DNA from 3 places in the Nonomuraea sp. B19D2 genome. Region 1 is predicted to be linked to each of the others. Evidence: riboswitches for the same ligand, from Rfam matches in the RefSeq annotation. Region 1 holds a riboswitch; each other region holds the start of a gene.
The links. A riboswitch is a leader RNA that binds a small molecule or an ion and turns the genes downstream of it on or off. The one in region 1 is predicted to bind cyclic di-AMP.
Positions count from the first base shown of each region.

Region 2: another riboswitch for cyclic di-AMP. It lies ahead of ABN273_RS37370 (CHAP domain-containing protein); the one in region 1 lies ahead of ABN273_RS43125 (CHAP domain-containing protein).
Region 3: another riboswitch for cyclic di-AMP. It lies ahead of ABN273_RS57830 (coiled-coil domain-containing protein); the one in region 1 lies ahead of ABN273_RS43125 (CHAP domain-containing protein).

Region 1 is NZ_JBEFAK010000036.1:27,351-33,418, reverse strand. Features, by position in the region: gene ABN273_RS43155 (DUF305 domain-containing protein) at 67-582, shown strand; gene ABN273_RS43150 (TetR/AcrR family transcriptional regulator) at 860-1,438, shown strand; gene ABN273_RS43145 (DUF2218 domain-containing protein) at 1,487-2,080, opposite strand; gene ABN273_RS43140 (class I SAM-dependent methyltransferase) at 2,099-2,698, opposite strand; gene ABN273_RS43135 (hypothetical protein) at 2,793-3,602, shown strand; gene ABN273_RS43130 (BlaI/MecI/CopY family transcriptional regulator) at 3,625-4,020, opposite strand; cyclic di-AMP (ydaO/yuaA leader) riboswitch at 4,341-4,485, shown strand; gene ABN273_RS43125 (CHAP domain-containing protein) at 4,501-5,148, shown strand; gene ABN273_RS43120 (hypothetical protein) at 5,194-5,442, opposite strand; gene ABN273_RS43115 (hypothetical protein) at 6,026-6,068, opposite strand, start outside.
Region 2 is NZ_JBEFAK010000026.1:133,887-139,954, reverse strand. Features, by position in the region: gene ABN273_RS37375 (heavy metal translocating P-type ATPase) at 1-765, shown strand, start outside; gene ABN273_RS37370 (CHAP domain-containing protein) at 971-1,621, opposite strand; cyclic di-AMP (ydaO/yuaA leader) riboswitch at 1,637-1,781, opposite strand; gene ABN273_RS37365 (TetR/AcrR family transcriptional regulator) at 2,292-2,864, opposite strand; gene ABN273_RS37360 (carbohydrate-binding protein) at 2,876-4,249, opposite strand; gene ABN273_RS37355 (F510_1955 family glycosylhydrolase) at 4,741-5,607, shown strand; gene ABN273_RS37350 (VanW family protein) at 5,658-6,068, shown strand, end outside.
Region 3 is NZ_JBEFAK010000093.1:3,002-9,069, reverse strand. Features, by position in the region: gene ABN273_RS57860 (Sco1979 family transcriptional regulator) at 1-331, opposite strand, end outside; gene ABN273_RS57855 (ATP-binding protein) at 565-1,041, shown strand; gene ABN273_RS57850 (DinB family protein) at 1,063-1,563, opposite strand; gene ABN273_RS57845 (YceI family protein) at 1,709-2,254, shown strand; gene ABN273_RS57840 (hypothetical protein) at 2,290-2,559, shown strand; gene ABN273_RS57835 (GDSL-type esterase/lipase family protein) at 2,538-2,855, shown strand; gene ABN273_RS57830 (coiled-coil domain-containing protein) at 2,934-3,890, opposite strand; cyclic di-AMP (ydaO/yuaA leader) riboswitch at 3,896-4,036, opposite strand; gene galT (galactose-1-phosphate uridylyltransferase) at 4,101-5,180, opposite strand; gene ABN273_RS57820 (DeoR/GlpR family DNA-binding transcription regulator) at 5,177-5,956, opposite strand; gene ABN273_RS60180 (50S ribosomal protein bL37) at 5,988-6,068, shown strand, end outside.

The DNA of each region.
Region 1 (6,068 bases):
ACCACTTCCCTGGCGGCGGGAACGCTGGTCCTCGCCGCCTGTGGCGGCAACACAGCGGTCCAGGACATGGCGGCCGGGTCCAGAGCCGCACCGGTCGCCACCACGGCGACCGCTCAACCGAGCGCCGAGTTCAACAACGCGGACGTGCGGTTCACGCAGATGATGATCGCGCACCACCAGCAGGCCATCCAGATGGCCGAGCTGGCCTCGACGCGAGCATCGAACACGGAGGTCAAGGACCTGGCAGAGAAGATCAAGGCATCCCAGCAGCCGGAGATCGAGACAATGCAGGGCTGGCTGGAGGCTTGGGGGAAGCCGATGCCGACCGGCGACATGGGGCATGAGATGCCGGGCGGGATGTCCGACGCGGACATGCAGAAGCTGGAGAAGGCCCAGGGGGCCGCCTTCGACAAGCAGTTTCTCAAGCTGATGATCGTTCACCACAGGGGAGCGATCACCATGGCCCGCGCCGAGCGGAAGCGTGGAGAGAATCCGCAGGCGAAGCAACTGGCGGAGAAAATCATCAGCGACCAGCAGGCCGAGGTGGAGCAGATGCGGAAGATGCTGGACCGGCTCCAATAAGGAATGGCTCTGTTCGACTAGATCGGTCGCTGAGCGACTATGCGGTGGTGCGGCTCGCACGGGTCCCGTGCGAGCCGCACCGAAGATCAGCGGACGTAAGCGACCAGGATGCCCATGGCAAGGTGCGGGGCCGTGGAAGCGGCAGGTTGCCACCTCGTGGAAGCGTGACCTGCCGCGTGGCGGACCCGGATTGTCACACGCGGACGTGCGGCGGGGAATCAGGAGAGTCTTGTTTAAGACATGCTGTCAGGTATGCGACAGTTCGTAGACTAGCCGGATGCCGAAGCTGTGGAACGAGACGATCGAGGCCCACCGGCGTACCGTGCATGACGCGATCCTTGACGCCACCGTCGAGCTGGTGCGGGAACGTGGGCTGCTGGGGGTGACGATGTCGCAGATCGCCGAGAAGACCGGCATCGGCCGTGCGACGCTCTACAAGTACTTCCCCGACGTCGAGGCGATCCTGCTGGCCTGGCATGGTCGCATGGTTGCCGCACATCTGGAGCACCTCGCCCAGACCGCCCAGCGCGAGAGCGACGTCGGACGGCGGCTCGTGGCCATGCTCGAGACGTACGCTCTGATGCACCAGCGAATGGCACGGCACGGGTTTGCCCCCGATCTCGTCGCGCTCCTGCACCGGTCCGAGGACGTCGGCCAGGCCCAGCAGCGGTTGCACGCCATGCTGCGCGACGCGCTCGCCGACGCCGCCCGGGCCGGGCAGATCCGTGCGGACGTGCCGGCGGACGAACTGGTCATGTTCTGCCTGCATGCTCTGCAGGCGGCCACCGCCCTGCCCGCCGAGGACGCCGTCCAGCGGCTGGTCGCGCTCACCTTGGCAGCGCTTAGAGAGAGCTGAGCCGAGACAGGCGGTCCGCGACGGCTTCCATCTGGCGGTCGCGGCTCTTCAGCGGGCCCTGGAGGAGGTGCGGCGGCGCCGGAGGTGGATGGCGACGAGAGCGCCCTTCGCCAGGACCATCGCCAGGATCATCGCCAGCACGGCGTCCGCGCCCAAGCCCGCCCAGTGCGGAACCGTCAGCACACCGGCGCCCAGCCCCATATGCACGGCAACGGCCAGGACGGCGGCCGATGTGAGGGCGACCGCGGTGTGACGCCTCCTGCGTAGGGGGACAGAGGAGGCGCTGGTGGTTCCGTCGGGATGGCGCCACTCCACAGTCAGGTTGTCGCGGCGGCCTATTCTGGTGATGTTCCTGGTGAGAAGGGCTTGGATGCGCTGCAGGCCGTCCTCGTCCACGGCCTCGACGTGCAGCGTTAACTCCTTGGGAGTGGCCCGCAGGGTGCAGGTGCCCCAGTCCAGGCTGATGGTGCCATCCGTCTCGGACCACTTGGCCTCGACGTTCTTCGGGCGTTCGCCGCCAATGTGCGGGCCGCGGTTGGCGTGGCTGGGGAAGCCGTGCCCCATCTGGCTGGCATGGCGGCACAGCTGGACGAGGTAGCGGCTGGCCCGATCGGTTGTGATGTGCGCTTCGGCGGTCGGCATCGCGGTCCTTTCGCGTGGTCAGATTCTGGTGATGGCGGCGAGCCAGGCCAGGACGCCGTCGGGGATGGCGGTGTTGTCGATGGTCCTGGCCTCGATCGAGTCGAGCTTCCAGCCGTCGGCGAACGCGTCCACGATCTCCTCCCGCGTTACGCGTCGCGGCCCGTACTGGCCTTCGCCGGGCTGCTGATCGCTGAAGCACAGCAGGAAGAGACGGCCGCCCGGCCTGACGACCGAGCGCAGGCTCTCCACATAGAGGGGCCGTTCGTCGTCGCCGAAGATGTGGAACACCAGGGAGTCCAGCACGGTGTCGAAGAACTCGCCGAACTCGGCCAGCCTCAGCACGTCGTGCTGGAGGAAGCGCGCTGTGAGTCCCCGTTCGCGCGCCTTGTCTCGGGCGCGGTCGATCGCTCTGGGGGCGAGATCGATCCCGGTGGCGTCCAGGCCACGAGCGGCGCACATGAGGGCGTGCTCCCCGGTGCCGCAGCCGACGTCCAGCACCCGGCCCCGGATGGCGCCGGCGTGGGCGAGGTCGAGGAACGCCGGTTGCGGGCGGCCGGTGTCCCAGGGAAGCGGAGTGCTGTAGAGCTCCTCCTGCGGCCCGTGTGGCGTATCAGTCATGGAAGTGTCGTTCGGTCTCTCCGATGAGCATTATGTATCTGATATATACACCATGTCTCGCAAAATCGTAGAGCCGACAAGGCATCCATACCGCATGAGCTCTCTTGAAGTCCCGGACGCCCGCCTCTACTACGAGATCCACGGCATCGGCCCTCTGATGGTCCTGATCACTGGGGCGCCCGGCGTGGCCGACATCTACCGAGCGGTCATCCCGTACGAGCCGCCCGCCCTGCGGCTGCTCCCCGACGGCGACACGTGGGCGGACTTCTTCTCCGAGGTCTACGACCTATACCTGCGAGAAGGGATCGAACGTGAGGAGCGAATGACAGTGGTGGGCCAGGAAAGAGCTGACGCCGGGCACCAGGGCGACCGCTGTCGGTCCGCTCAGCAGCAGTCCCACGCTGAGCACCCCGGCCAGGCGTTCTACCCGCTTGAGCGGAGATGCGGGATGGAGCATACGACGTACGCGAACCAGCGCGGTCTCCCCACCGGTGCCGAGCGCGAAGGCGGACGTCCGGCCGGTGGCCAGGCCGACCAGTGCGGCGGCGATCTGCTCGGGCGAGAGGCTCCGCAGCGCACCGGTAGTGATCACGGTTTGGGCGTTCCTGCCCGGCAGGCAGTAGGCCAGCCGCTCGTCATGGTCGAGCACTACCGCATCCAGGTCGCCGTCGCGCCGGCCGAGCAGAGCGAGCAGCTCCGCGTGCTCGCGTCGTTCCATGCCGGTCCTGGTCAGGACGACGGCGCCGCACGAGAGCACACGGACGACTGTGGCGCCCGCGACCAGGAGCGCACCGGCCGCCGTCAAGCCCTCGCCGTCGGAGAGCATGGCGGCACACGCTTCGAACAGCCCGGCCAGGCTACTCGCATGAGTCTCGGCAACCAGATCGCGGCGGCCACTATATAGAGCGCCAGGACGACGGCCGCGATCACGCCGGCCCGCCTTTGTAAGGGAACACCTGCAGGGCAGCCTGGAGCGCGGTCGCCTCCTCCGGGGTGAGCCGTTCGAGGAAGTGCACGAGTGTGGCGGCCTGGTTGCCGCTACCTGCCAGCACGGCCCGCATCAGATCGGCTGTGTAAGCCTCTTTCGACGAGATGGGCTCGTAAATATAGGCACGGCCGACGGGCTTGCGCTTGAGCAAACCCTTGGCGTGCAACTTGTCCATCACGGTCATCACGGTCGTGTAGGCGATGGTGCGCTGCTGTTGCAGTTCCTCCAGCACTTCACGAACGGAGGCAGGCCGTCGCCGGGCCCACATCACCTCCATGATGGTGGACTCGAGCTCCCCTAGACCGCGCATCATGCCGTTGATGCTACCGGCCATCGTAGTGATTCTTATTGGTCGACTTCCCTGGTCTGGGCCACTTGCCGGGTCGGACTGGTCGACTCAGGAGAAGGCATGTACGGACGGCCGTAGTGGTCAGCAGTCATGTCGCTGCACCGGAAAGGTAAAAAATCGCGCTCAAAACCCCTGCCCGGCAAGGGATTCTGCCACATCTGGTCAAACCGGATTTGCACCGTTCTATGCATATTTCTTACATTTGGTGGACCTGGGGCCGCACCAGCACAACTGCTTTACGCGGGGAGGTGCGTCCCTGATTGCCGAGACCGCGCTCCACCTGTACGGCAGCATGCCCGCAGGGCAGGGTGCGGCCGCCGAATCCGCGAAGAGAGCGGAACCGGGGACCCAATTTCTTGGGGTGAATCGGAACACCCGCGAGGCAGTTCCGTAGGGCACTTCCAGGCCCGAACCCGTCAGCTAACCCGGTAGGCGGCATGGAAGCAAGGAGCAGCAAACCCCAGCATGACCAAGAACGTACTTTCTCGCGCCTTCGGGTCGGCGAACAGTCCCCGGCTGGTGCTTGGAGCCGCAGTCGCCGCAGGGGCCATCTTCACCGGCACCCCCGCCCTTGCTGCGGACCACCAGAACGACCGCACGGTCGCCCAGCAGAAGCCCGCACAGGTCACGGCGGACGCGGTAATCAAGATCGCGGAATCCCAAGTGGGCGTGACCGAGAACGCGGCGGGTGGCGGCACGCCGTTCCACCAGTGGTACATGTCCTCGCCCCGCGCCATGGAAACCGTCGCCCGTGACGGGGGGAACATCCAGGCGTACGCGAACGCTCCATGGTGCGCGATGTTCGTCTCCTGGATCGGCGAGAAGGCCGGCGCTCGTCCCACCATGGGCTGGGACGCCTACACCATCACCTGGGCCAAGTGGTTCCAGAACAACGGCCGGTGGGGCACCGTCGCCAAGCCCGGCGCCGTCGTCTACTTCTCCTGGGACGACAAGACCGTCGACAGCATTGACCACATGGGCCTGGTCAAGAAGGACAACGGGGACGGCACGATCACCACGGTCGAGGGCAACACCGGCAACGGCAAGGTGGAGGAGCGGATCCGGCCCACGTCGCAGGTCGTGGGCTACGGCTACCCGCAGTACAAGGCCTGAACGAGCGCAACTGATCGGGACGGGGCCGACTGGGCCCCGTCCCGATCATGCGTTGTGCGCCCAGCATGGGCGATTGCCTGGGGGTGAAAATCCGAGCGCCACGAGCAGGGCTGAACCACGGCTTGCCAAGCGGTGACGGCGTTCGGGCATGACCAGCAGATAGCCGGACGGCCCGTCCCACCGGTCAAGCCCGGCGACAAGCCCTGCCCGCCCGTGCACCGTGGACGGGATCGTTTGTTGCGGCAGACCGCGATGGCGTTGCGGCAGGGCGAGCACGTGCACGAACAGAAGCATTCTCGCGAGGTCACGGTACGCCGGATGGCGCTGTCGAGGACTGCTCGGTCGTGGCCAACGGTGGTGAGCATGGCCTGCAAGCCAAGCTCCTTCTCGGTATCACTTGTTCGGAGGCCGGTGCGTCGCTTGCTTTGCCCGGTGGTGAGGTGGAAGGCCAGTGGATGGCAGAGCGCTTGAGGCAGCCCGCGCTCAGACACCGTGAACGGAGATACCACCCCCGGTGAAGCCGCCTGTGCCACCTGTGCGGCCCCTCGGACGGGTTCCCCCGGTCCTGGCGCAGCGCCCGCGTTGCCTGCTGCTTCTGGCGCTCTGCCCGAAGAAGCGCGCGTAGTTGCGCCGACTCCAGGTCAACGCTGATTCCACCGCCGTGGCGTATGCACGGGCCAGGCCATGCCGGAGTCGGTGGCAGCGAACGCCAGTGAGCCGGTCGAGCTTGCCAATGTAGTCAGCGCCCACCTCCGTGAGGGTGCCGTCGTCATGGAACAGGACTGGGTTGTCCTCGTGCCGCGAGTGGAGCATCAAGGTGTCGCCGCGGTCGGCGTGTTGCTTCAGCCAGTGGGTCGGCGTGCTCGGGTTGCAGCCATCATGAGGAGTTCGGGCGCAATGATCCCAGCACTCTGCCCGTC
Region 2 (6,068 bases), on a different contig from region 1:
GCCGTCGCCGCGCTCCAGCAGCTCGGCCTGCAGGTCGTGATGATCACTGGCGACAACCGGCGCACCGCCGAGGCGATCGCCCGCCAGGTCGGCATCACTCGCGTGCTTGCAGAGGTGCTGCCCCAGCACAAGGCCGCCGAGATCGCCCGGCTCCAAGGCGAGGGCCGTCGCGTCGGCATGGCCGGCGACGGCATCAACGATGCGCCTGCCCTGGCCCAGGCTGACGTCGGCTTCGCCATCGGCACCGGCACGGACGTGGCGATCGAGGCCTCCGACATCACGCTGATCTCTGGCGCGCTCGCCGGAATCGTCACCGCGGTGCGGCTCTCCCGCGCCACCATGCGCAACATCCGCCAGAACCTGTTCCTGGCCTTCGTCTACAACGCGGTCGGCATCCCCGTCGCCGCCGGCATCCTGTACCCGTTCCTCGGCATCCGGCTCTCCCCCATCATCGCCGCTGCCGCGATGGCACTGTCCTCGCTGTCGGTCGTCGGCAACGCCAACCGACTGCGCCGCTTCACCCCGCCATCTCTCCGGCCCACAGCGGAACCCCCGGCCGAACTGCCCGTCACCGTCGAGACAGGCGCCGAACCGGCGGAGACCGCCGATCCGGTCTGCGGCATGCAGGTCGACCCCGCCACCGCCGCCGCCTCACTGGAACGCGACGGCACCACCTACTGGTTCTGCTCCACCCACTGCCGTGACGCCTTCACCGCGCAGGGACCGCTGTCGCACTCGCATCGAAGTGGTCATGGCGACGATTGAGCATGGTCATCTCCTGACGTCGCCCCGGCGGCCTCCGCGCCGGCGGGCGCAGGAAGGCCGAGCATCGCGGCGAGCTTCGCCGTGGGGGTCTTCCGACCGACACCACACCGCACGCCTGAATGTCCCCGGAGGAGCACTTACGGTGCTGTTTCAAGGGACAGGTCAGGGCGGGACCTTCGTCGGTCCCGCCCCGGAATTAAGCCTGTCAGGCCTTGTACTGCGGGTAGCCGTAGCCCACGACCTGCGACGTGGGCCGGATCCGCTCCTCCACCTTGCCGTTGCCGGTGTTGCCCTCGACCGTGGTGATCGTGCCGTCTCCGTTGTCCTTCTTGACCAGGCCCATGTGGTCAATGCTGTCGACGGTCTTGTCGTCCCAGGAGAAGTAGACGACGGCGCCGGGCTTGGCGGCGGTCCCCCACCGGCCATTCTTCTGGAACCACTTGGCCCAGGTGATGGTGTAGGCGTCCCAGCCGACGGTAGGCCGGGCGCCGGCCTTCTCGCCGACCCAGGAGACGAACATCGCACACCATGGAGCGTTCACATATGCCTGGATGCTTCCGCCGTCGCGTGCCACGGTCTCCTGCGCACGAGGCGAGGACATGTACCACTGGTGGAACGGCGTCCCGCCTCCTGCGGCGTTCTCGGTCACGCCCACCTGGGATTCCGCGATCTTGATGACCGCGTCCGCCGCGACCTGGCCGGGCTTCTGCTGGGCGGCCTCGGCGGCATGCGCACGGTCGTTCTGGTGATCGGCGGCGAAGGCGGGGGTGCCAGTGATGAACGCGCCTGCGGTGACAGCGGCTGCGACCGCGATGTTCATCGGCTGGAGAGCGCGCGAAAGTACGGTCTTGGTCATGCTGGGGTTTGCTGCTCCTTGCTTCCATGCCGCCTACCGGGTTAGCTGACGGATTCGGGCCTGGAAGTGCCCTACGGAACTGCCTCGCGGGTGTTCCGATTCACCCCAAGAAATTGGGTCCCCGGTTCCGCTCTCTTCGCGGATTCGGCGGCCGCACCCTGCCCTGCGGGCATGCTGCCAGCGCAGGTAGAGCACGGTCTCGGCAATGAGAGACGCGCACCCGTAAAGGGTTCTAGTCGCGCGCCTCAAGTACCCCCAAAAGGTAAGTAATCCCCATAGAGGAGTGCAAGACAGGACCGAGACATCTCGGGTAAAACTCGCCAACATCCCTTACCAGGCAAGGGTTTTCAGTCCGAAATTCTTTACCTTCTTCCTCCCTCAACGCCGTCGGCGCGGTCCGGACGGTGGCCGCGGGACAGTTGCCCTCGACTCGCAGACCACCGCCGCCACGCTTCAACGCCTGCGCGATCAAGCAGCCAGAAAGGCCTGCAGCGTGGTCGGAGAGGGAAGGGCACATCCTCGACCTGATCGGCAAGGGGCTGACCAACAGGCAGATCGGCGAGCGGATTGTCGCACCACGGCGATCAATGGGATCCCGGCATCGTCAAGACAGGTAGCATCCGGCAAGGTCAGCGTCACGAGAGTCTCGTCGCATATCGAAGTTCGATGCCTACATGTCCGGGCCGGGTGGAAGAAGCCCGGTGACGACGAGGCCGATGACGGCGTCCCTGGCGCGGTCCTGCGGCCATTTGTGGCTCGCCCGCAGATGCACATATCCCCATCCAGCGGTGTTGAACAGGACCGTGGCGGTGATCGTGGGAGGCACCTGGCGTAGGGATCCATCCAGCGCGCCATCCCTGAGCACCCGGTCGAACGGACTGGCGAAGACGTCGACGACCATGGCCTCGGGGCCGGGCTCGTGGAACATCTCCCCGTGGGCGACATACATGCCGGCCAGCAGTTCCAGGTGCTGATCGGCCACCTGGAACATGGCCTCCAGCATGGCGCGCAGCCGCTCGACCGCATTGCCCGGGCTGGTGAGCGCGGGCCACAGCGCGGCGCGGAACTCATCCGCGGCTCGCGCGGCGAGAGCGCCCACCAGGTCGTCGCGACTGACACCCCTGCGGTGCAACGTCGTCCGGGAGATCCCGGCCTCATCGGCGACGCGCTCCAGGGTGAGGCCTGCCAGACCCCATCGGGACACGGCGGCGGCAGTGGCGTCAACCAGGGAGGGTTCGATCATGGTCACGATGCCTAGGCTATCGACCTGCCAATTCGCCGCGTCTGCACGAGGGCCAGCATGAGGACGGCCAGCCCGATCGCGTACAAGACCACTCCGCTGACGACCTCCGCAGGCCCGAACCCCTCTCCACCCGCACGTCCGGCAGGCAGGTACAGCTCCCGGCGCTGCGAGGTCCTCTGAGGCACGCCGGCGTCGAGCGGCAGCCACGTCTCAGCCATCCCCTGCTTGACCTTGACCTCGAGGTAGGTGAACCACCGCCCGGTCGGCGGAACCTTCACCATGCCGAGCACCTGTCCGCCGCTCGTGGTCACCGCCCCGGTACGGGTCTCGCCCGCCCGCCGAGCCAGGATCCTGCACGTCCGTGCCGCCGAGCAGTCGACTGGAAGGATGCCGGCCAATGTGAGCGTGCCGTGCCCATCAGAGGCCCCCGTGAGCTTCGCCTGTGCGACGATCTCTCCTTGGCCGGGGTCGTGAGCTTCCGCCCGGTCCTGGCTCCCCATCGGCACGAGCGCGGCGGCCACGGCGATCGCGGCCGCGGCGCGGCGGAACGAGCCAGCCGCCAAGACCACCAAGAAGACCGCAACCACCGTGAGGGCCACGGGCAACACGCTGACGACAGGAACACTGGCAACCCCCAGCACGCTGGACAGTACGCTCGTCACCGACACGCCTGCCGCCCCTGCGGCGTATGCGAGGCTCTTGCTGCGCCACCTCAGATCGGCGACAACAAGCCCGGCGACGGCCAGCGGCACATCCGGCGCGGAGCGCCCCAGCACCACCAGCAACCCGGCGATGAGCAGCCGGACCACCACGTAGATCGCCACCACGCGCACCATCGGCCAGGGACCCAGCGCGAGCTGCTGGATCACGGCCATCGAGAAAAGTGCGCTGATGAGCAGCACGGGCAGGTAGAAGCTCTCACTGAACTGGGGCACGTCGGTCTCGAACTCCAGCACCGCGATGAGGGCACTACCGAGCAACAGGGCTCCGGCCACCGAGCGCAGCCCGGGAGGCGCGTTCTTTCCCAAGCCTGCGAGAACGCCAACGATGAGCGCGACCGTGCCGAAAACCGCGAGGATATGCGGCGGGCTCCACAGCACCGAGTCCCGCCCGAACATCTCGTGCCACCACGCGTCGGCGACCCCCGCCCCAAGAGTTACCGCGCCACCTGTGGCGGCGGTGCTCAAGCCAGGGTCGCGGAGAACGCCTGCGAGCGATCGGGCCCTCCAGACAACGGCGGCGCCCCAGACGGCCACCGCCAGCCCAGCCACCGCGACCGCCCCGTAGAGCAGCAGGTGCGGAGGGATGAGGGCGTCGTCTCGCCCTATGTCCGTGTGCCAGGCATCGTCCCAATAGGTGGCGAACAGTGAAGCTATGCCGGCCACCAACACTGTCCCGAGCCCAACTGTGCTACTTGCCTGATGCGTCATCGATACAGCCATGTCCCAACCGATCACCTGCCCGTCTCCGTAGACGACGACGCGCGGCGGCCGGATCGTGAGCAAGCCGGGCGACAGGAAACCACCCTCCAGCCGCCACACTGCGACAGGATGGTTGTCGCTTGGGTGGTTTACTGCGATGGGTGATCCGGAATCCTTAGGAGTGCTGCTCTGACCGCACGCCGCGCTCACCAGCGCTCACCAGCACGACGGCGAGAATCAGCGCGAGCGACCTGCACCGCATACCCCTATGACGTGAGGGGCGCGCGTACGGTTCAAGCCGGCGGCCACAGGTCTACGATCCCGGTTGGGGCACGCTCGTCCGGCACTGCCGTCACTCACCGGCGAGCCACCTGCGGGGACATGCGGGGACATGCGGGATGGCTCACATATCGATGCAAAACCACACTACTACATGAACTAGTAGTATCTGCATCATGCGCGATCCACGGCTTCGTGCCGCAGCCGCGGCCCTGGCCATCCTGGCTTTTGCCGCGTCGGCATGCGGGCAATCACAGCCTCCCCCAGCGCCCAACGCCGATGATCCAGGAATCGGCCACATCCACGGGCTGGGGGTCGATCCGGCCGACGGAGCCCTCTATCTGGCGGGCCATTACGGCCTGTTCAAACTCAAGTCGCTAGAGACCGCCGAGCGGGTGGCGGGGCGCATCCAGGACCATATGGGCTTCACAGTGGTCGGGCCCGGGACTTTCCTGGCCAGTGGCCATCCGGGCGACCCGCAGGCGGCCAGCCCGCACCTTGGCCTCATCCGCAGCACAGATGCCGGACGCACGTGGAGCACCGTGTCCGAGGGTGGCGCTGCCGATTTCCACGCCCTGCAGCCCGCAGGGGTCAAGCTTTATGCGTACGACAGTCAGTCACGGCGGGTAAGGTCGAGCACCGATGAGGGCCGGTCCTGGACACCGGGTGCCGAGGAGGACGTTATCGACCTGGCCGCGAACGCCGCCGAGCCGGGCCGCCTCTACGCCACCACCCGGAGCGGCCTGCGAGTAAGCACGGACGGCGGCACGAGCTTCACCAGGGTCATGGACGCGCAGCTGCTCAGCCATATCGAATCTCCGGCAAGGGGTGTGCTGGTGGGCCCGGATGCCGGAGGACGGGTGCACACCAGCCGGGATGAGGGGCGCACTTGGCAGGCGGGCGGCGCCCTGCCAGGTCAGGCCACCGCGTTCGCCGCCGTCGACAGCAACCAGCTGCTGGCCGCAATGGAGGACGGCACCGTTTACGAGTCACGGAACGGCGGTGCCGACTTCACCGTCGTGTTCCGTCCCGCGGCCTCATGAGCGTCCGGCAGCTTAACCGTCGGCATGCTCCGTCTCGCGGCGCCGTCAGCGTGCTGCGTTCGCGGCGCCTGCTCATTCCGGCCGCCATCGTGCTCCTGGCGGCGCTGACCTATGCCGTGTCCGCGATCGCGCTGGCCGGGAAGGTTCCGCCCAGCACGCAGGTGGGCGGCGTGGACATCGGCGGCCTGTCGCCGGAGGCTGCCCGCTCCCGCCTCGAAGCGGAGCTGAAGAAGCGGGTGGAACAGTCGTTGACGATGATCGCGGCAGGCGAGCGGAGACAGGCTACGCCCGCGAAGCTTGGGCTGGGCTTCGATGCCCGAGCGACGGTCGAGGCAGCGATGGCGGGTGCCGGCACTCCGGCAGGCATCGTCCGTTCCCTCTTCGGCAGTCGCCAGATCGCGCCCACGATCACTGTGGACGAGCAGCGCCTGGCCGCCGAGATCGCCGCCCTGGCCAAGAGC
Region 3 (6,068 bases), on a different contig from region 1:
CTTCGAGGCCGACGTAAGCCTGGAACCACGTGGGCAGGACATCGTTGAACCGGTGCCACCAACCAGGCTCGTTGGCGGTGGCGACCAGGTCGAGTACGGCGGCGCGGGCCTGCTTGTCCTCGACCCCGTACAGGGTCAGCAGGTCCGCCACGTCGCGTTCTTTGAACCCCACTCGGCCCAGCTCCATGCGGCTGATCTTGGATTCCGAGCCCCGGATGAGGTGGCCCGCCTCCTCACGAGTGACGTTCTTTGCTTCCCTGAGCTTGCGCAGCTGGGAGCCCAGGAGGATGCGCAGCGCCGTCGGTCCGGAACCCGGCTGGTTCTGCGTCACTTTGCCTCCTATCAAGGTCCGCACACACAGTGACACCACATTGCCGGGTATGACAAGGTCTCAACCTCGTGTCCGATTAGCAGACTAATGCCCCAAAACGCCGCATGCTGCTGCACAATGCAACTGCACGTGCATTTGGGTCTTGCAGCTGCCGCGATCGTGACCCATGATGGCTTAGTGCATATTGGGCCAAACATGCACTGACTCGGGCTGAACGGGGAGGTATCGGCGGCATGGTGGAGGATCCTCTGGCCACTGCCGATGCTTTGCAAATCACCCGCGAGGTGGGCTTCGACCGTCTGCTCATGGGCGGCAAGCCGTACACGACCGCGTGCCCGCTGCCCTTTCAGGCCGACTCCGTGAAGACGGCCAGGGACGTGACCCGCTCGACCCTGCAAAGGTGGGGACTGCACGAACTAAGTGACGACGCCGCACTGGTGGTGTCGGAGCTGGTGACGAACGCGGTCCGCTATGCGATGTACGCGGCCGGGCGGCGCGAGATCGAGCTCTTGCTGATGCGCGTACAGCCGCACGTGCTGCTGGCCGTGGCGGACCCCAGCGACGAGGTGCCGCGCCCCAAGGAGCCGGACTTCGTCTCCGAGAACGGGCGCGGCCTCTACATCGTGGAAACCTACAGCCAGTGCTGGGGCTGGGACCCCCTCGCCCGCGGCGGCAAGGCCGTGTGGGCGCTTTTCCGCACCGAGCATTGATGCCTGAGGGCTAACGGGCCCTCATTCGCCGGTCGCCCCGTCGATACGCTCGCGCAGCAGGTCGGCATGGCCGTTGTGCCTGGCGTACTCCTCGATCACGTGCACGAGGATCCAGCGGTGCGAGCAGTCCTGTCCGTTGCGGTCGCCGACGGCGTCCAGCGACTTGGCCGCCGAGATGGCGCGGGCGCGCTCGACCTCCTCCTCCCAGGTCGCGAAGGCCTCTTTGACGGAGGCGGTGTCCACTTCGTTGAAGTCCGCGTCGTTGTCGCGGTCCTTGTCCCAGAGCTTGGGGATGTCCTCACCGTTCAGCACGCGGCGGAACCAGACGCGCTCGACGTGCGCCAGGTGCCTGACCAGGCCGAGCAGGGACAGCGTCGAGGGCGGGGCTGAACGCAGGCGCAACTGCTCGTCCGGCAGGCCCGCGCATTTGACGGCCAGGGTGCCGCGGTGCCACTCGAGCCAGTTGTTCAGCACGGTCCGCTCGTCGCCGGTGAGGGGCGGGGGGATCCGGGTGTCAGTCATGAGGCCTGACCCTATCTGCGCGGAGCTCCGGCGGTTGAGCCATCGCGTCACCAAGTCATCGCACTGGAAAGTTGCGCGCTGAAATAAACCGATGTACGGTCATGCTCAATCTTCCAGCGCTGAACTATTCGGAGCGGAGCACAGCATGTACCCCAGCGAGCTCACCGGCAGCTACACCATCGACCCCATGCACAGCCGGTTCGGCTTCGTGGCGCGCCACGCGATGGTGACCAAGGTGCGCGGCAGCATCCCCGTCAAGGAAGCCACCGCCCACCTCGATGCCGCCGACCCGGCCGCCTCGCGCGTCCACGTGGTCCTGGACGTGGCCGGTATCCAGTCCGGCAACGACATACGGGACGACCACCTACGCACCGGTGACTTCCTGGACGCCGCCGGCCACCCGGCCATCACCTTCGAATCGACCGACATCAAGCACGTCGGCGGCGACAGCTTCGAGGTCGCCGGCCGGCTGACCATCCGCGGCGTGACCCGGCAGGTCACCATCCCCCTCGACTACACCGGAACCGCGGTGGACGCCCAGGGCCTGACCCGGGTCGGCTTCGAGGGCAGCACGGTGATCAACCGCAAGGACTTCGGCATGACCTACAACGCCGTCCTGGAGACGGGCGGCGTGATGATCTCCGAGAAGATCACCCTCGAGTTCGACCTGTCCGCCGTCAAGAACGCCTGACCGCCTGGCACACAGCCCCGAAAGACGACACCGTCATGCGTACCTTCAAGATCCACGTCCTGACCGCGGCGCTCGCCCTGGCGCTGGCCGCCACCCCCGCCGAAGCCTCGACCCGCCAGTGGAACGCGGCCTGGGGCACCGCGGCCCAGCCCGCCACTGCCGGCACGACCTGGTACGGCCCCAACTGGTCCCGGGACGGCTTCGCCCGGCGATCCCCCGAGACCGTCCGCCAGGTGGTCCGCGTCAGCGCCGGCGGGACCTCCATGCGCGTCAGCTCTCCAACGTGTACGGCACCGCCCCGCTGACCATCGACGGAGCCGCCCACGCCAAAGGCATCAAGGTCGTCGGCGCCACCATCATGCCCATGAAGGGCTCCGCCCTCCCCTACAGCCCCGCGGCCGAGGCCGTTCGCGACCAGGTCAACCGCTGGATCCGAACCAGCGGGGCCTACGACCACGTGGCCGACTTCGACGCCGTCGTCCGGCAGAGCGCCGACCCCGACTCCCTGCGCCCGCAGTACCACTCGGGCGACGGCATCCACCTCAACGACGCCGGCTACGACGCACTCTCCCAGGCCGTCGACCTCGACGACCTGTTGTGAACGAGGCCGGACCAGCGCACGCAGGCGGTGATCGCGGTGAGCCGTTCTGGCGATGATCACGGCAGCTCGGGCTTCCTGCTAGTTCATCGAGATGTGCACGTGGTCGTAGTGGTTCTCGGTGATGCTGCCGCGGTCCGACATGGCCCGCCAGCCCGAACCCATGTTGATGCGCTGCTTCCAGATCACGTACTTGACCCCGAGCTTGTCCTGGTTCTTGAGTGCCCACTCCGCGATGCGGTCGCCCAGGGCGTTGTCGACGGCCGACGGCATCGTCCCGCCGGTGCTCATCATGAAGTCGCAGGCCCGCCCCAGCGGGTGCTCGCCGCTGGAGCCCGAGCGGAAGCAGCCCACCTCGTGCGGCAGCTTGAAGTTCTTCTCCACCTGCGCCTTCATCAGCCGCGTACGGGGCGTGATGTTGTCCGAGCCCGTGGGCAGCTCCGGGGCCCAGCTGCCGTTCGCATTGCGGCCGGGGCCGAACGGCACCAGGTCCTGGAGCTTCTTCTGGATGTCCTTGATGACGTCCTGGGCGTCTTCACGCTGCTCGGCCACGTCTTTGGCGTCCGCGCTGATCTGGGTGGCGAGCGCGGCGGCCGCGTCGGAGGCCTTCTTCTTCTCGTCGCGGGCCTTGGCCACACCGTCCACGACGGCCTGCTGCTCGGCCGTGAGCTGCTCCAGCAGGGCCACGGCGCCGCCGTTGGTGGACAGCAGGAAGGCGGGCACCGAGGGGTCGTGGCTCTGGTAGCGCACCCTGGCGATGTCGGCGACCCGCTGCTCGGCCACCGCCAGCGCCTGCTCCGCGGTGGCCAGGCGGTCCTTGGCGGCCTTGGCGGCCTCCCGCGCCTTGGCCAGCTCGACACGCTTGAGGTTGTACTTCTCGATGAGCTTGTCGACCTTGCTGTTGAGCTGCTTGAGCTGGGCGCGGAGCTCGGCCTCCGACGGCTTGGGCGCCGCCGACGCCGTGGCCGCCGGCAGGATTGCGACGGCCGCGGCGGTGATGAGACCGATGACAAGGCTCACGGGGGACGCAGCCGCCACGTGGATGTTCCTCTCCCTCTGCCGACCGGGTTAGCTGACGGGTTCGGGCGCGGAGGTGCCCTACCGACACGTGGTCGGATTCACCCCAGAACTAGGTGGGTCCCCGGCTCCCGGGCGCCACGCCCGGGATTAGGCGCGCAACGGCCGTTACAGCCGGTGCAAAAGGGATGTTAGTGGTAGATCACGAGTAATGCGACCCTAATTAGAAATCTAATAGTGATCTACTTGTGATCGAATCATACGCGCGGCCTCCTCCGGCAGCACGTCGTTCACGAAAGCGCCCATCGCCGACTCCGAGCCGGCCAGATACTTGAGCTTGCCCGGCGCCCGCCTGATGCTGAACAGCTCCAGGTGCAGGTACGCGAGCTCACGGTCCTGCCGTACGGGCGCCTGGTGCCAGGCCGAGATGTACGGCATCACGACGCCGAACAGGTCGTCGAAGGCCCGCAGCACCGAGGTGTAGAGCGGCGCGAACGCCGAGCGCTCCGCCTCCGACAGCGCGGCCAGGTCGGGCACCTGCCGGTGCGGGTAGATGTGCACCTCGTACGGCCACCGTGCCGCGGCGGGCACGAACGCCGTCCACAGCTCGTTGGCGGCCACCACGCGCGTCCCCTCGGCCCGCTCGGCGGCCAGCACGTCGGCGAACAGGTTGCCCTTCGTGTACCGCTTGGCGGCGGCGAGCTGGAGCTTGGTCCTGGGCGTGACGTACGGGTAGCCGTAGATCTGGCCGTGCGGGTGGGCGAGCGTGATGCCGATCTCCTCGCCCCGGTTCTCGAAGCAGAAGACCTGCTCCACGCCCTCGATCGCGGACAGCTCGGCCGTACGGTCGGCCCACGCCTCCATGACCAGCTCCACCTGGTCGGTGGAGAGCCGGGAGAAGGAGGACGAGTGCTCGGAGGTGAAGCAGACCACCTCACACCGCCCCGCCCCCGGCCGCACCTCGCTCAAGCCACCCGCTTCCGAATAAGTCCCGAAATTTCCGGAGAAGGAGGGAAACCGGTTCTCGAACACCACCACGTCGTAGTCGTGCGCCGGGATCTCCGACGACCGGGTGTCCGACGACGGGCACAGCGGGCACTCGCTCGCCGAGCCCGTCGGCTGGAACGTGCGCGTCTGCCGGTGCCCCGCAATCGCGATCCACTCCTCGGTCAGCGGATCGTAACGCAGCTCGGAGGCCACCGGCCGGGGGTCGAGCGTGCGCCGGTCGATCGCACTCCTGTCGGCGTCGTCCCGCCGGTCGAAGTAGATCAGCTCTCGGCCGTCGGCCAGGTGGGTGATGGTGCGCTTCAAGGCGAGCCCTCCGCGATGATCAGTTCTCCGGCCCGTTCGGCCAGCTCCGTGCGTGCGTCCTCGGGCAGTCCCGCGTCGCTGATGACCACGTCGGCCTCGCTCAGCTCGGCGATCGTGCTGATGCCGACCGTGTTCCACTTGGTGTGGTCGGCGGGGATGACCAGCCTGGTGGCGGCCGCCACCAGCTCTCTGTCGGTCTCCGACTCCAGCAGATTGGGCGTGGTGAACCCGGCCCGCACGCTCATCCCGTGCACGCCGAGGAAGAGCGTGTCCACGTGCAGGCGGCGGATCGCGGCCACGGCCACCGGGCCCACCAGGGCGTCGGACGGCGTGCGTACGCCGCCGGTCAGCACGACCGTGCGGTCGGAACGCGGGTTCCGGTGGAAGACCTCGGCGACGGGGATCGAGTTGGTGATCACCGTCAGCTCGGGTACGCCGATCAGGTGGCGGGCCAGCGCCCACGTGGTGGTCCCCGCCGAGAGCGCCACGGCCGTGCCCGGCCTGACGAGGCCGGCCGCGCACCGCGCGATGGCCTCCTTCTCCTGCTGCTGGCGGGCCGACTTGGCGGTGAAGCCCGGCTCCTCGGTCGAGCCGGGACCGAGGGCGGTGGCGCCGCCGTGCACCTTCTCCAGCAGCCCGCGCTCGGCCAGCACCTCGAGGTCGCGGCGGATCGTCATGTCGGATACGCCGAGCTCGCGAACGAGGTCCGCGACCCGGACGCCGCCGTTGCTGCGCACGCGTTCGAGGATCGTCTGCTGACGCTGCTGTGCGAGCACACCTGCTCCTTCCAACAGATTCCACCAAATTATGACATGGAATTGTTGGGGAATGTTAGTTCGCGTGGTGCGCTTGCGCTGGTCAGGGCAGGCGGGAGACGCTCTGGTTCCG